DNA from 2 places in the Bradyrhizobium sp. WU425 genome. Region 1 is predicted to be linked to the other one. Evidence: riboswitches for the same ligand, from Rfam matches in the RefSeq annotation. Region 1 holds a riboswitch; the other holds the start of a gene.
What was found. A riboswitch is a leader RNA that binds a small molecule or an ion and turns the genes downstream of it on or off. The one in region 1 is predicted to bind cobalamin.
Positions count from the first base shown of each region.

Region 2: another riboswitch for cobalamin. It lies ahead of metE (5-methyltetrahydropteroyltriglutamate--homocysteine S-methyltransferase); the one in region 1 lies ahead of BcanWU425_RS26090 (TonB-dependent receptor).

Region 1 covers NZ_CP088089.1:5,364,960-5,372,355, forward strand. Annotated here, with positions in the region: gene BcanWU425_RS26085 (PepSY domain-containing protein) at 344-1,777, opposite strand; gene BcanWU425_RS26090 (TonB-dependent receptor) at 1,789-4,146, opposite strand; cobalamin riboswitch at 4,263-4,464, opposite strand; gene BcanWU425_RS26095 (histidine phosphatase family protein) at 4,537-5,109, shown strand; gene cobT (nicotinate-nucleotide--dimethylbenzimidazole phosphoribosyltransferase) at 5,110-6,162, opposite strand; gene cobF (precorrin-6A synthase (deacetylating)) at 6,178-6,927, opposite strand; gene BcanWU425_RS26110 (energy-coupling factor ABC transporter permease) at 6,973-7,396, opposite strand, start outside.
Region 2 covers NZ_CP088089.1:7,082,318-7,089,713, reverse strand. Annotated here, with positions in the region: gene BcanWU425_RS33865 (4Fe-4S binding protein) at 155-358, shown strand; cobalamin riboswitch at 1,145-1,344, shown strand; gene metE (5-methyltetrahydropteroyltriglutamate--homocysteine S-methyltransferase) at 1,444-3,759, shown strand; gene BcanWU425_RS33855 (cytochrome-c peroxidase) at 4,578-5,645, opposite strand; gene istA (IS21 family transposase) at 7,187-7,396, shown strand, end outside.

The sequences.
Region 1 (7,396 bases):
CAGAGCGATGGCCTCGGGATAGGGCCAGAGTTGTCGCAATGCACTGGACCAGCCCGCGACCGGCGCGGCGCGGCGAGGCACATTTTAGTGCAGCCCTGCCCGCATGGAGAGCACGTCGGTGTGGATCGTTCGACGCGACATAAGTGCGGCGCACCACGAATTTTCCCGGACGAAACACCACATCCGCTGCAGCGCAATCCACGCGCCCCGCACGCACTGTCTAATTTGCAGGCGATCGACCGGCCCTACGGACCATGCGATTGCTTATGAGCTATGCATGGCAGTCGGCTCAGCCTCTCTTTATTGTACGATCAGTAAGCGGTGGTTTTGCCCGCTCCGGCTCTCAGGCCGCGAAGGACGGACGCAGGCGGCGCCAGCCGATGATGATGCCCGTGATGGAGAACAGAAAGCCAAGGGAGCAGAGCCCGACGACCAAGCCGTCGCGCAGCAACGGGTGCGCGACGAGAACCGGAAAATCCAGCGTGTGCAGCGCGCCGTAGAACCAGCGATAGGCCCGCCGCGATGGATCCAGCCTTTGCAGCAAATTGCCGTCGGCGCCGTCGATGTCGAACCAGAGGTCACCGCAATACGAGCGGTAGACCGGGGCGCCCGGGACAGTGGACCGCGCGGGATAGTTGTCGTCCTCGGCAAGTACAGACGGACCGCCGCAGCCGGCCGCCAGGCGCGCGGTCAACCCCTGGACCTCGTGCACATCCAGAGATCTCGTCGGTCCATCGCGGGGCGCGTCCCCTGCCTTGATCAAGGTCTGACCGGCAAGGGCCGTTCGATCCCGCCGATAGAGAGTGCCGTTGAAGGCAAACCATTCGATTTCACGGGTCGATGGCGATACAGGCTGCCGATCGAGCGATGGGGCCGCCGTCCAGTTCGGTGAAGCGTTCATCACGCTGGATTCAGCGGAGGCCCATTGCCCGCGCGAGAACAGCCGCCCGTGATCCATGGAGAGCCAGCCGCTGAAAATCCAGCTCAGCACGAACACCATCGCAACGAGGCCGATGAGATGATGCAGCGCATGCCAGCCGCGATAGGGCGAGCCGATCAGACCGCTGCGAGGTTTGATCCGCGCAAGCCCGAGCACAGAGCCAAGCAAAGCCGCGATCAGGGCCAGCAGCGACAAGGTCCAGACCACGCGATCCCACAGCGACCAGTTGCTTCGCAGGACCGTTGGATAGATCCAGTGCAGCACACTCCCGACCAGATTCCAGGTCCGCTCGTTGCGCGTCGTATCCAGGACGATCTCGCCGGTGAGCGAGGAGACATAGACTTCCCTCCCGTCGGCATCACCGAGGGCAACCCGAAACAAGGGCCGATGGCGGTCAAAGCCGTTCGGCACGCTCCATTGGTCGTAGTCCGAGCGCGCAACGATCTCGGTTGGTCCGGCATCCAGCCCGCGGCTGCGGGCGTGATCTCGCGCGATGGCCAATGCGACGTCGGAAGACGCGACCGACGCGTCGCCCCCATCGGAGGCGCGGATTGCGCCTGCGCGCGATGGCCCCGAGACGACATAGACCGGGCCGTCGCTGCGCTGGATCAGGCGAACGCGCGTCGCATCCGCGATGCCGCTCGCGGCAACGGCATCGGCGACTGCAATCCTCGTCCCAGCACTCGCCAGCGGCCCAAGCCCGGCGAAGCGTTCCGCTTCCGTCAGAGACGGAAACGGAACGAAGTGCATCACGATTCCCGTCGCGAACCACATCGCGAACAGCAGGCAGAACGCGATCCCGAGCCATCGATGCAGCAGGACGATCGCGCGCATCATCGATCAGCATCCTACCATTTGAATGCGGCCGAGAGTTCATAGGTGCGCGGTGCACCCAAGAGGATCTGGTCGGGATAGAACGGATCGCCCCAGATCGCATAGCGCTTGTCGGCGATGTTGCGCACCCGGAAAGTCAGGCGAGCCTGGTCGACCGCGTTGAACACCGTCTTCGGGATGTCGACGAAGGCATAGACGTCCGCGACAGTGTAGGCCTTCATCGTCACGACATTCGCATCGGTGTTGTAGCGGTCGCCGACGTGACGGCCGGTGACGCCGACTTCCACGGGCCACGGCGTGAAGAACCGATACGACGCTCCGGCATTCGCCACGACGCGCGGCACGTTCGGCGGCGTGTTGCCGGAGAACGAGCCGCCGACAAAATTAAAGTCGGCGTAGCGCGCATCGACATAGGCGATGTTGCCCCAGAGACGCAGGGGACCGATCGGACGCACGGACGCGGCAAGCTCGACGCCCTTCGATTCCTGCCGTCCGGCAAGGTTGAGCTGCATGCCGCCGGCCGCGGCATAGACGTTCTTGCGCAGGATGTCGTAGGCCGAGAACGACCACTCCGCCCGGTTGTCCCAGAACAGGTGCTTGACGCCGGTCTCGTAGGTGCGCGCGGTGGTCAGGTTCAGCGGATCGGTCGGATTGAGCAGGAAGATGTTGTTGGCCGAGATGTCTGCGCCGGTGGCGTATTGGCTGAAAAAGGTCAGGCCCGGTACGGCTTCCCAGGTGTAGCCGATACGGCCCGTGGTCGGGACCCAGGATTGCGAGAACGGGAAGTTCGCCTTCTCCAGACCGAACTTGTCGGTCGAATTGCGGTCGAGCCCGATATGCTCGACGCGCAGGCCGCCGACCAGCGCAAAGGTCCGTGTCAACTTCAACCGGTCCTCGAACGACAGCGCCTCATTGTCGATGCGCGCGGTCTGCTGCTGAATGGTGAGCAGGCCGTAATAGCCGCGAGGCGGATCGACCAGCGGAATGGAATCGCCGGGGAAATTTGCGGCGCCCGGCCTCACGAAATCAAGGTAGCTTGAGGAAAGCGTCGTGACCAAACGGTTGTCAAAGCCGGCGATATTCGCGTCCCAGATCAAATCGGTGACGTTGCCGACCAAGCGTTGGCTGTGCGCGACATAGAAGCGCTCACGATCGACCATGTTGGTCCCGGAATTGAACGCCTCGATCTCATTGTTGAACCATGTGCGCTCAGCTCCGTAAGCATAGGCTTGACTTTTCAGCGTCAGGTCGGGCGCCAGATTCAGCTCGAAACCGCCGCGCAGCCACACCTCCTTCGCTACGTTCCTGTTGTCGAGGACGTTGTAGTTAGTATTGAAGGTGCGGTCGTCGATCGTGACGGCACCGAGATCGGTTTTGTTGTAGTTCGAGACGTAATTGCCGGAAACGATCCCCGTCGTCGCATGCGAGCCGCTGAAGGCAATCGGCACCAGCGGCGCACCCCAATAGGCTTTCGAGCGATCTTCCCGATACTCGATCGCGCCCCAGACCTTGAGGCTGTCGGAGATGCGGTAGTTGAGCTGGCCGGAGACATCGAGCGTCTTGGTGTTGGTGTCGTCGGCAAAGCCGTTGAGCGAGGAACGGCTGACGTCGAAGCGGTAGTCCAGCCCCTGCACATTGGTGCTGCCGCCCGAGCCGTAATGCGCCCGGAACGAGTTCAGCGAGTCCCAGGAGAAATCCGCCTCGTTCCGGATCGGACCGGTGTGCGGCTGCTTGGTGACGAAGTTGATCGCGCCGCCGGCGGCGCCCTCGCCTGACATCAGTGATGCCGGACCCTTCAGGAATTCGACAGCCTCCAGATTGGCCGTGTCCATGATCCGCGAGGTCATGTTCTGCGGACCGATCTTGATGCCGTTGTAGAGCGTGTTGATCTGGCTGTTGGTGAAGCCGCGCATGGAGAAAGCCGAAGGCTCGGCCGGATTGTCGCCGGCTGTGACGCCCACCGCTCCCTGCGCGACGTCGGAGACTGTGCGGTAGCCCTGCTCGCGCATGGTTGCGGCCGAGATCACCTCCACGGTCGCGGGTGTTTCTCGCACGGTCAGGCCGAGGCGCGAAGCGCTTTCGGCGACGGCATTGGTGTTGAGCGGCGTCTGTGCCGCCGTGGTCGGCACGACGGGCTTGGGCACTGCGGATGCAGTCCCCGGCCGGCGCGCTGCTGCGCGGCGTGAGCTCTGCGCGTCCCGTCCGGCCGGGCTGGACTGCCTGCGGGATTGTGGCGCCGACACCTCGACGGGCGGCAGTGGCTCGCGGGCCTGCTGCGCCAAGGCCGCTGGCATGTCGATGGCGACGAAAGATGTGAGAGCGGCGGATGCCAGTAGGAAACGGCGTGGTCGTACGATACGAAGGGAATACACGGTCTTGGACCTCGGAGTGACGTCAGTGGCACGTCACCGCGAACCAGGGTCCCATCGTCCGGCTTGCAGCCTTCCGATGAAGCCGAATGTCTGTACTCCCCGACCGACATCTTCGCGTGTGACCACGGCTGACGGCAGGTCTCCTGGCTTGCGGGTCAGTACCTTGCATCGCCTTCCCGGGACCGAGATACCCAGTGGCTCGTGACGCAAGATTCGCCGCTTACAGTTGCGGGGGCAGCCACGGCATTGGGGACAACGTCCCCGCACCGCATTCCCTTTTCATCCCCTCTCGGGGAAACCGTCGCGAGCATCTAGGATTACGATCCAGACAGAGTCAATGTGCCAGTTGCGGCGCTATTGCCACAACGACCAGTTTCCTTGGAGAAAAGCATGGAAGGCGAGACCTTCCTCTGGCTGATACGGCACGCGCCCGTCGATGGCGTTTCGGGGATCATCCATGCAGCCGACGCGCCGGCCGATCTCGGTGCTCGCGCGCAGCTGGAGGCGCTGCGCCAGCGCTTGCCGCGGGACGCCGCGAGCTATGCGAGCCCGTCGCGGCGCACCGTCGAAACGGCCCGCGCGCTGGGACTCGAGCCGCTGCAGCTGGACGAATTCAGCGAGCAAGACTTTGGCGACTGGACCGGCCGTCGGCATGACGAACTCGCCGCGACCGGTGGCGAGGCCTATGCACGGTTCTGGAGCGATCTGGCGCGCGGACGGCCGCCCGGCGGCGAAAGCTTTGAGGAACAGGTCGCGCGGGTCCGCCTGGGTTTGTCGAAGATCGGCACCGGGGCCGCAACGCTCGTCGTGCATTCCGGCACGATCCGGGCGGCGCTGTGCATCGCGCTCGACCTGACGCCACAAGCGGCCCTGCGCTTCATGATCGATCCGCTGTCGCTGACCAGGATTGACCGGCTCGCGACCGGCTGGCGCGTCGTCTCCGTCAATCAGCGGACGATTTGATCAGGCCGGACGATCAGGCACATTGGCCTGCGCAAAGGTCGCCATGCCGTTGTGGAGCGCGCAGGCCGACCGCACCAGCGGCAGCGCGATGGCCGCGCCCGATCCTTCGCCGAGCCTGAGATCCAGGCTGATCAGCGGCTGCACGTTCAGCGCGCGCAGCACCAGCCGATGCCCCTGCTCCGCCGACTGGTGCGAGGCCAGCAGGGACAGCTGGCACGAAGGGTTGAGCCGCACCGCCGCCAGCGCCGCGACCGACACGATGAAGCCGTCGATCAACACGGGGATGCGGTGCTGTGCAGCCGCGATAACGGCACCGCAGATGGCGGCGATCTCGAGACCGCCGACGGCGCACAGGATCTTTTCGGGCGCAGCGCCCGCAATGTCATGGCGTGCGATTGCAGCGTCGATCACCCGCGCCTTGTGCACACGGCCGGCCGCGTCGATGCCGGTACCGCTGCCCGCGATCTCCGCGGCGCTCACGCCGAGCAAGCCGGCCGCGATCGCCGCCGATGTCGTGGTGTTGCCGATGCCCATCTCGCCGAAGATCAGAAGATCGGGCTGCCCGGCCTGTGCGCGCGTCACCGCACGTCGGCCGGCTTCGAACGCAAATGCCAGCTCCGTGGGGGTGAGCGCAGCTTCGACGCTGAAATCGCGCGTACCGCTGCGCGGCTTGTCGGTCATGATTCCAGCCATCTCCCCCTGCGCCAGCGTGCCGGCGTCGACGACCTCCAGGCTGGAGCCCAGCTCACGCGCGAGCACCGAGATTGCGGCACCGCCGGAGGCAAAGTTCGCCAGCATCGCGATGGTCACTTCCTGCGGATAGGCCGAGACGCCCTGCGCGACGATGCCGTGATCGCCGGCGAAGATGATGATCGGCACCCGCGCCGCGCGCGGCTGCTCGGTTGCTTGCAGGCCCGCAAGCTCGATCGCGAGCTGCTCGAGCCGGCCGAGCGCGCCGGTCGGTTTCGTCAGTTGCGCCTGCCGCGCCACCGCCGCCTCGCGGTGGACTGCGGAGATATCGGGGCATTGTTGGGTGACCCATTCGGGGAGCATGCTGCCTCGCTTGCCTTACGGCCTGCGCTTGAGGATGTAACTGTCCATGATCCAGCCGTGCCGTTCGCGCGCCTCTTGCCGCACGGCGACGATGCGCGGGCCGATCTCGGCCAGCGCGCCGGACATCACGATCTGATCGGGCATGCCGAGATAGGCCCCCCACCAGATGTGCAGGCCCGCCGGATCAAGCGACTGGAATGCCGTGCCGCCGTCGAGCATCACCACCACGGTGTCGACACCTGCCGGCCAACCGCCATCGCGCAAGCGGCGTCCGGTCGTGATCAGAAACGGCTCGCCGATGTCGTTGAGCGGCATCGCATGCGCCGCGCACAGCGTCTGGATCGAGGTGATGCCGGGCACGACTTCGATTGTCGGCAAGGGATCGAGCCGCCGCGCGATACGCAGCGAGGAATCGTAAAGCGAGGGATCGCCCCAGATCAACAGCGCGACCTTGCCTTCGCCTTCGAGATGATCCCCGATCGTCTGCGACCAGACGGCGGCCACGGCATCATGCCAATCGTCCACGCCCTTGCGATAGTCCGCTTCAGCGGCGTCCCGCACGGGCAGATCGAACTCGGCAATACGCGTCCTGTCGCTGGTGAGCGCATCCGCGCAGATCGTCCGCCTGAGATCGGCGAGATCGGATTTTGTAGTCCCCTTGCGCGGGATCAGGACGAGATCGGCCGCGTTGATGGCAGTAATCGCGGCGCGCGTCAGCTGCTCGGGATCGCCGCAACCGATGCCTATCAGAGAGAGCGTGAGCATCGTGGCTGCGAAGGGCGGCCATCATGGCCGCCCGTTCGCTTGTCTCTAGGCCGCGTTGTGCAAACGCGGCGTGACGAGGCCGGGCGCGGTGACGCCGCGCAACGACTTCGCCAGCGCGAGCACGCCGAGATCGGCGAGCGGCTCGATCACGATGACCAGCGCATAGGACGCCGCGAAGGTCGCGATGTTGGCGAGGTTGGTCGCGCCGAAGCCGGAGCCATAAATCGCCCAGAACGCCACCCAGGCGATGACGCCCGCCTGATAGGTCGTCGAAAGCGCCAGCGCCTGGCGGTACTTCAGATCGACATAGGCCGTGTTGCTCGAAATGATCCGCGTGGCGATCGCCTGGATTCCGAACAGCGGCACCAATAGCGTGGTGACGTTCATGCCATATTGCGGCAGGTCGGGCGGCTCGAAGAAGATGCCCTGGAACAGCAGGCCAAACGCGAGGCCGAAGGCCGCAGGCGCC
Region 2 (7,396 bases), 1.7 Mb from region 1:
AATTGAAGCGACCTGTTGCTGTCGCAGATGCAACATGGTCTCAGACCCGGGACAGCCGAATTGGGCAGATTGCCCAACATTGAGCGCGTCTGCGTTTGGCACGGCATTTGAAAGGGATCGCCCATGGCATCGCTCGCCTAAGGAGTCGGAAGGCATGGCTTACAAGATCGTCGCTTCGCAATGCACCGTTTGTGGCGCATGTGAGTTCGAGTGTCCCAACGCGGCGATCAGTCTGAAGCGCGACATTTACGTTATCGATGCCAAAAAATGTACGGAGTGCGAGGGCCATTGCGACACGCCGCAATGCGCGGTGGTCTGTCCGGTCCCTGACACCTGTGTCCCGTCCAAGACAGGATAGGCAGCCCGCGACCAAAAGGCCTCATCGCTCGATTTCGCGAACGAAGTTGTAGATGTGGGACCTTGAGGAGACCACGACCGCATGGGGCGCATCGAGGTCGATTAACATCGTTATGAGCTTAAGACGCTGAGCGACTCCGAGGAACCCCTCAAAGGGCTCTGTCGGAGGACACCGTCGAAATTGTCACGAACAAGGACAAGGCCCTCGATGCTCAGTGGCCGCGTTAAGGCCTATCATCGCAGGCCGCGAGTCGAGGCGAGGCAGACCGGCGTCGAGCAGCCACGGACGCATCGAAGCCGGCGCAAAAGTCGCTCAGCACGTGAACACCTATTGCACCGAGAAGATCATCTTGGCCAACCTCACGGAGGCGGACGACCTCGTGCCTGGTCGCGGGCCGCCGAACACCAAGGAGCCGACCTGATCATCCGTGCGGTCCTGGAGCAATCCGGCTTTCGAAATGTCTAGGGAGCCTCGTGGGCTGTGACCAAACGGATGCCGGCCGAGGATGATCGCACCTTCCTGACGCGCTGGTTCGAAAAGCTGCTGACGGAAAAGGTCGCCTCCTCGCGATCACACAGATACCGAAAGCTGCCCGGGTTCGTTCCGGTCGTGGAGCTCAACCGTTACGCGAGCAAGGAGCGAATGCATTTCACAAGCGGAGCCTCCACAGATCCGGGCGTGTTCACCAGGCCGCGAGCAAGACCGTCGTGCCCGCCTAGTGCGCTCGTAATCGCTTGGGCAATATCGCAGCGAGAATCGGTAGGTTGACGCATCGATCCTCGTGCGCATAATTCAAGCCGTCGCGGTCTCCGGATTTCGTTTGATCTGGAGCTAAGAGGGAAGCCGGTGCAATGCCGGCGCTGCCCCCGCAACTGTAAGCGGCGAGCCGCTGTCCAACGAAGTCACTGAAGCCATGCGGCTTCGGGAAGGCCGGACAGCAGCGACGACCCGTGAGCCAGGAGACCTGCCTCGACAAGATATCGTCCACGGGCGGGGCGTCCCGGTGTGCGCCAAGCAGTTGTCGCTCACGCGATGTTCGCTGTCTGCGTCCGCCATGGCCTTTGCCCCAACATGGGGTCTAAGCTATGTCAATCCTTTCGCTTCCCGTTGCCACACTGGGGACGTCACGCATCGGCCCACGACGCGAACTCAAATTCGCGCTCGAGAGCTACTGGGCGGGAAAATCCAGCGAAGCCGAGCTCCTCGAGGCGGGGAGTGGACTTCGTGCCGCTAATTGGGCACGGCAGAAATCCCGCGGTGCGACCGTCATTCCTTCGAATGACTTCTCGCTCTACGACCATGTGCTCGATACCAGCCTAATGGTCGGCGCCATTCCCGACGTTTACGGCTGGAACGAAGGTCCTGTGTCGCTCAAAACCTACTTCACCATGGCGCGTGGCGCTCAAGACGGTGGTCACGCTCAGCATGGGCCCGGCGTAGCCGCACAGGAGATGACGAAGTGGTTCGATACGAACTACCACTACATGGTGCCGGAATTTCACCAGGATCAGATCTTTACGTATGCCTCTCGGAAGCCGATCGAGGAATATGAGGAGGCAAGAAGCCTCGGCTATCAGACGCGGCCCGTCCTAGTGGGCCCAGTCACTTTCCTGAAGCTCGGCAAAAGCGTAAATCCCGCATTCAATCCGCTGTCGCTGCTTGATCGCCTCCTCCCCGTCTATGTCGATGTTCTCCGCGAACTAGCCTCGCGCGGCGCTGAATGGGTCCAGCTCGACGAGCCATGCCTAGTGATGGACGTCGACGAAGCATCTCGGGCGGCTGTCCGCCGGGCCTATGCTCATTTCGCTAAGGCCGTGCCGGCCCTTAAAATCATGCTGGCCACATACTTCGGGGCTGTCGGCGACAATCTTGAAACAGTCTTGGCCTTGCCCGTTGCCGGGCTTCATGTCGACCTGGTTCGTGCACCTGACCAGTTGGACGCGATTGTCGCCAGAGCCCGTAGAGATCTCGTGGTCTCGCTCGGTGTCGTTGATGGTCGCAACGTGTGGCGTTCTAATCTGCCGGCGCTACTCGACCAACTTGCTCCCATGGTCAAAAAACTGGGCAGGGACCGTGTTCAGATTGCCCCCTCCTGCTCGCTGCTTCATGTTCCGACCGACATTGAGCTAGAGATCGATCTCGATCCCAATCTGAAGACGTGGTTGGCGTTCTCAGTGCAGAAGATCAAGGAACTTTCGATACTGGGCAAAGCGCTGGCTGGCTATGCTGCCGACGTGGCCGATGAACTCACGCTCTCAGAGGATGCATCCGTCACTCGCGAAACATCGCCGAAGATCCACAGTGCGAACGTCGCCGGACGAATGGCCGCGATCGACGATAGCATGCGTCGCCGTCGCAGTGCGTTCACCCAGCGCGCCGACGTCCAGCGCGTCGCCTTCGCATTGCCAATGTTTCCAACCACAACCATCGGATCCTTCCCGCAAACGGCGGACGTCCGCAATGCGCGTGCAGCTCATGCGCGGGGAGCGCTGAATGACACGCAGTACGAGCAGCTTCTGAAAGCGGAGACAGCCCATACCGTGCATTGGCAGGAAGATATCGGCCTGGACGTGCTCGTACACGGCGAGTTCGAGCGCAATGACATGGTTCAATACTTTGGCGAGCAGCTGTTGGGTTTCGCATTCACCAAGCACGGCTGGGTTCAGTCTTATGGCTCGCGGTGCGTTCGTCCTCCTATCCTGTTTGGAGATGTCTCCCGCCCGAAGCCCATGACCGTTAAATGGTGGCGACATGCGCAGTCTCTGACCAAAAAACCCGTCAAGGCTATGCTGACCGGACCGGTGACGATCCTGAACTGGTCGTTTGTCCGTGACGACATCCCGCGGAGCGAGACATGCCGACAGATCGCTCTCGCGATCCGAGACGAGGTCATCGACCTTGAGGCAGCTGGAGCGACCATGATCCAGATCGACGAGGCTGCGTTGCGGGAGGGATTGCCGCTGCGCAAATCGCAGTGGAAGGACTATCTCGATTGGGCAGTGGACAGTTTCCGCGTTTGCTCCTCCGCTGTCGCTGACGGAACTCAGATCCATACGCACATGTGCTATTCCGAGTTCAACGAAATCATCGATGCGATCGCAGCAATGGATGCCGACGTCATTTCAATCGAGGCGTCGCGCTCCAAAATGGAATTGCTCGACGCTTTCAAGAGCTACAAATATCCTAGTGAAATTGGGCCGGGCGTCTATGACATTCATTCACCGCGCATTCCCGCAGCAGCCGAGATCAAGCAGCTGATTGTGTTGGCGCGGCAGCGGGTTTCCGATCGGCAGCTCTGGATCAATCCCGACTGCGGACTGAAAACGCGAAGATGGGAGGAGGTGCGTCCCGCGCTCGTCAATATGGTGGCCGCCGCACGCGAGTTGCGGGCCGAGGCATGATCGTACGGAGCGTGTCGCCAACGTATCTGTGAATAAGATGAACGCGCTTTGGGAGCTCGCGATATCCTTGCGAGCTTCCAAAGTGTCCAGCGCCTACGAATGCCGGTTTGCCCCGGCGGAGGCGATCGCATACAGCGGCGACAAGCCCGAATCCGGCGGACGACCGCATGCCGGCCATACCGATTAGGTGACATATTCCAAGTCACTTACGCTCGACGCGAACCGCAGTCCTATCGCTTCATTTATCCATCCCATGGATGCGTCCCATCACAACAATCTATTTTACCGCCCTTGCGGAGTTTCATACCTAATTTGCGCCTTCGCGCGGTCTTCGGGAAGATTTGCTGGTATCGGCGGTGCCAAATACTGGCGCGTGACGGCAAACTGACGGTTGAGTTTCAGGGCTCGGCAGTCAAACCGCCTGCGCGATGGATCCCAGCTCCATCAAGGGGCTGCCCGTGCCAACCGGACAGCTGGCAAGTGGTGAGCAAGTCCTGAAGTTTACGACAGGAGCGGAAGGCAAGCGGCTCGATAAGTTGTGCAGAGCGATATCCGCTTCTCCCTGTTTGACGGCGAATGCCCTCGTCGTAAGTCGATCGCCGGTAGTCCTCCCTACCGACGAAAGCTGGAACGATGCGGAAAGCAGCGTCGCTCCCGCGTGACTTTCGCCCGGCCTCGCATTGAGGCCGGGCGGCTTTTTATGTGCCTGCTTATCAGTGACAGCAGGGGATCATTCATTTTGGCGTCATTGCGGGACCCCGGGCTCTTGGAGCGCATCTGTTGCTGTTCGGCAGGGAATGAGGCCGGTGCTGCTAAGCCTATCTGTCTATTGAAGGCTTTGGTGTCGTGTTGGTGCGCGTCGGCAGTATCGGATACTCGATCTTAGGCAGCCGACCGGTCAGCGAATTCAGAAATGCGACAATGTCGTTTTCCTCCCTATCGCTAAGCTTGGCGCCGAGCTGGATGTCACTCATTAGGGCAACAGCTTGCTTCAGGCTCCAAACCTGGCCCGAATGGAAGTAAGGGGCTCGCAACGCGACGTTCCGCAATGGCGCCGCGCGGAAGACATATTCGTCGCCAGCCGCCCAGGTAACCGCGAATCGGCCCTTATCGGCGTCCGGAAGCACGCTTGCGTCCGGCTTTTTCATCACGCCGAACGGGAAGTAGGCCTGTCCGCCGAGATTGATTCCATTGTGGCAAGAGGAACATCCCTTCGCCATAAACAGTGCCAACCCTGACTTCTGCTGATCATCGAGAGCACGTGTATTGCCCTCCAGATACTGGTCGAACGGAGCCGCAGGTGTAATGAGAGTCGCTTCAAAAGCCTCGATCGCCTTCGCAAAATTTTCAAAGGTGACCGGTCTCGCTTCGTTCGGAAAGGCGTTGTTGAACAGCGCGACGTAGCTGGGCATTGAGTTCAAGATACCGAGCACATGATCCGGAGTCGCATTCATTTCGGCACTCGCCTGCACCGGGCCGGTGGCTTGCGCCTTGAGGTCCGCGGCGCGTCCGTCCCAGAATTGCGCCGCATTGAACACTGCGTTGTAGACGGTTGGCGCCCGACGTAGGCCGACCTTCCAGCCGTGACCAACGGAGGTCGGACCGGCATCGACTCCGCCGGTGCCGAGATTGTGGCACGTATTGCAGCTAATGATCCCGCTCGCCGATAGACGCGGATCGAAGAACAGCATCTTGCCAAGCTCGACCTTTCCATGCGTCACCGGATTGTTTTTTACCGCAGGAATGACCGAGGGGATCGGATGGAAGATCTGCTTGGCGTTTCTCATCAGATCATCGTCGGCGTTAGCTCCTGACGACATCAACAGCCCAATAGCGAAAATAGATGCTTCAGCGACAAGCCGAAGCTCCGGGATCAACATGTTCATACACCGCCTCATTAGTTCTGATTGTTAAACAAGGAAACAGTCGAAAGCGATGCCACGCGTTCCTCGACGGTCCGGCGCAGCATGCAGCGGATCCTCAAGCGAGGCTGCATCAAAATGTACGACTTTGAGGAGCCCGCCGCGGCGTTCACGCAAGGGCTTGAGGGGAAAGTTGATGTATCCGTCTTACACCCATGGCCGCGCTCAGCGCTCACGGTGTCATTGGACAATTAGCAACTGCGGTGCCAGTTGCGTCCGAGATGCAAGTTGCTGATTTAGTTGTAGAACGGGTCCGGACGAACAAACAAACTAGGATGTCTTGGTTTGATCACTACATTCAGTGTCACAGATGCCACAAGTGCCAGGCCGGGCTAGAGTGATCGCAGATACCTTTGTGGTGAGGTTCGCTTGCCAGCCGCACGCGGGAACGGCGGTAACAAGACCTACGCAGCTGGGCGAGACACTGAGCCGAGGCGCCTGGCGGTGCGCATCGTTCACGATTTCGCCGAGCCCTGCCGACTGAAGCCTCTCCGACTCATATCCGGGCCGCTCTGGCGCGCCGCCGCCGCGAAGCCCGGCTCGTTCGTAAAGGACGAGCCTCCGAACCGAACATGGACAATTCCACCTGAGGTTCGCTGGCATGGCAATTGCCGTGCTCAAGTCTGAAAGGCGCGGCTGCCCAGAGTTTGACGGCGCGACCGTCCGATTGATCGCTACTCCAATTCGACAGGTGACCAGCCTGACCCCTGATCCGGCGGGTGTTGGTTGGATTACCAAGTCGGCCCACTCACGGGCTGCTGCTCGGTTTTGAAATCCTGCGCGCTGGGGCAAAATAAGCTGAACTTCTGCAGGAGCAACCGCTACTTCGTGCTCTTGCGTTGAATGATGCCGATACAAGAGGACACGCTGGGAGGAGATCGTGACATCAGTCCGCAGATGGCCCAAGTCCTAAGAGTTATCGGCGTGTTAGCGAGGAAGAACGTGATTGAGCACTTGTCCATGGCTGGTTCAAGTTGGATACGGTATCCGTGATGACTTCGATTGACGAGCGCTTGAATGAGATCAGATCCGTACGGAATGACATTTGGCGTTGTCGCAGAAGGCTTCAAAGCGAGCTAGATGATCTCCAGCGTAAGATGCTCGAAGAGCGTCTGCTTGAGCGGCATTCTGCCTTTGAACGGCTTGTCTCGGCCACGTTTCCTTTTACATTGAGATTGTGAAGCAAAATTTTGGGACCTGTGCCGCGGGAGCATTCCGCTTAAATAGCGTCCGCTCACAGAGCGCCTGCGCCTGGGTCAGGAATGTAGCGCTCCGGCGCCGCGGGCCGTCGCGCCTCTCATGGCCGCCGCCGACCTGAAAAGCTCGGCCCATAGCCTTGGTTCACCGACGTGCTGCCCGCTGCGCACCGACAATGAAATCGGTCCGGCCCCGTCCAAGGGCACTGCCGGGGGATACCGCTCGCCTCGCTGTCGCGCGCCATGGAAAACTGCCCCCTCGGCGCCATGAGGAATTGCCCCCTCCTTGGGTAGCCAAGGAGAGAGCAAATGAACGAGGAGCGAATCACTAGAGGCTCGTCGTGGAGTGATCCACGGGGGCAGGTGATGAAGACGCCGGATGACGTGGCGGAGATGTTGCGCCTGAGGGCGTGCGGGTGGGGTGTGAAGCGGATTGCGCGGCAGTTGGGCTGCAGCCATCACACGGTGAAGGACTACGTGGCGGCGGGCGGGGTGAAGCCGTTTAAGTCGCCCGAGAGG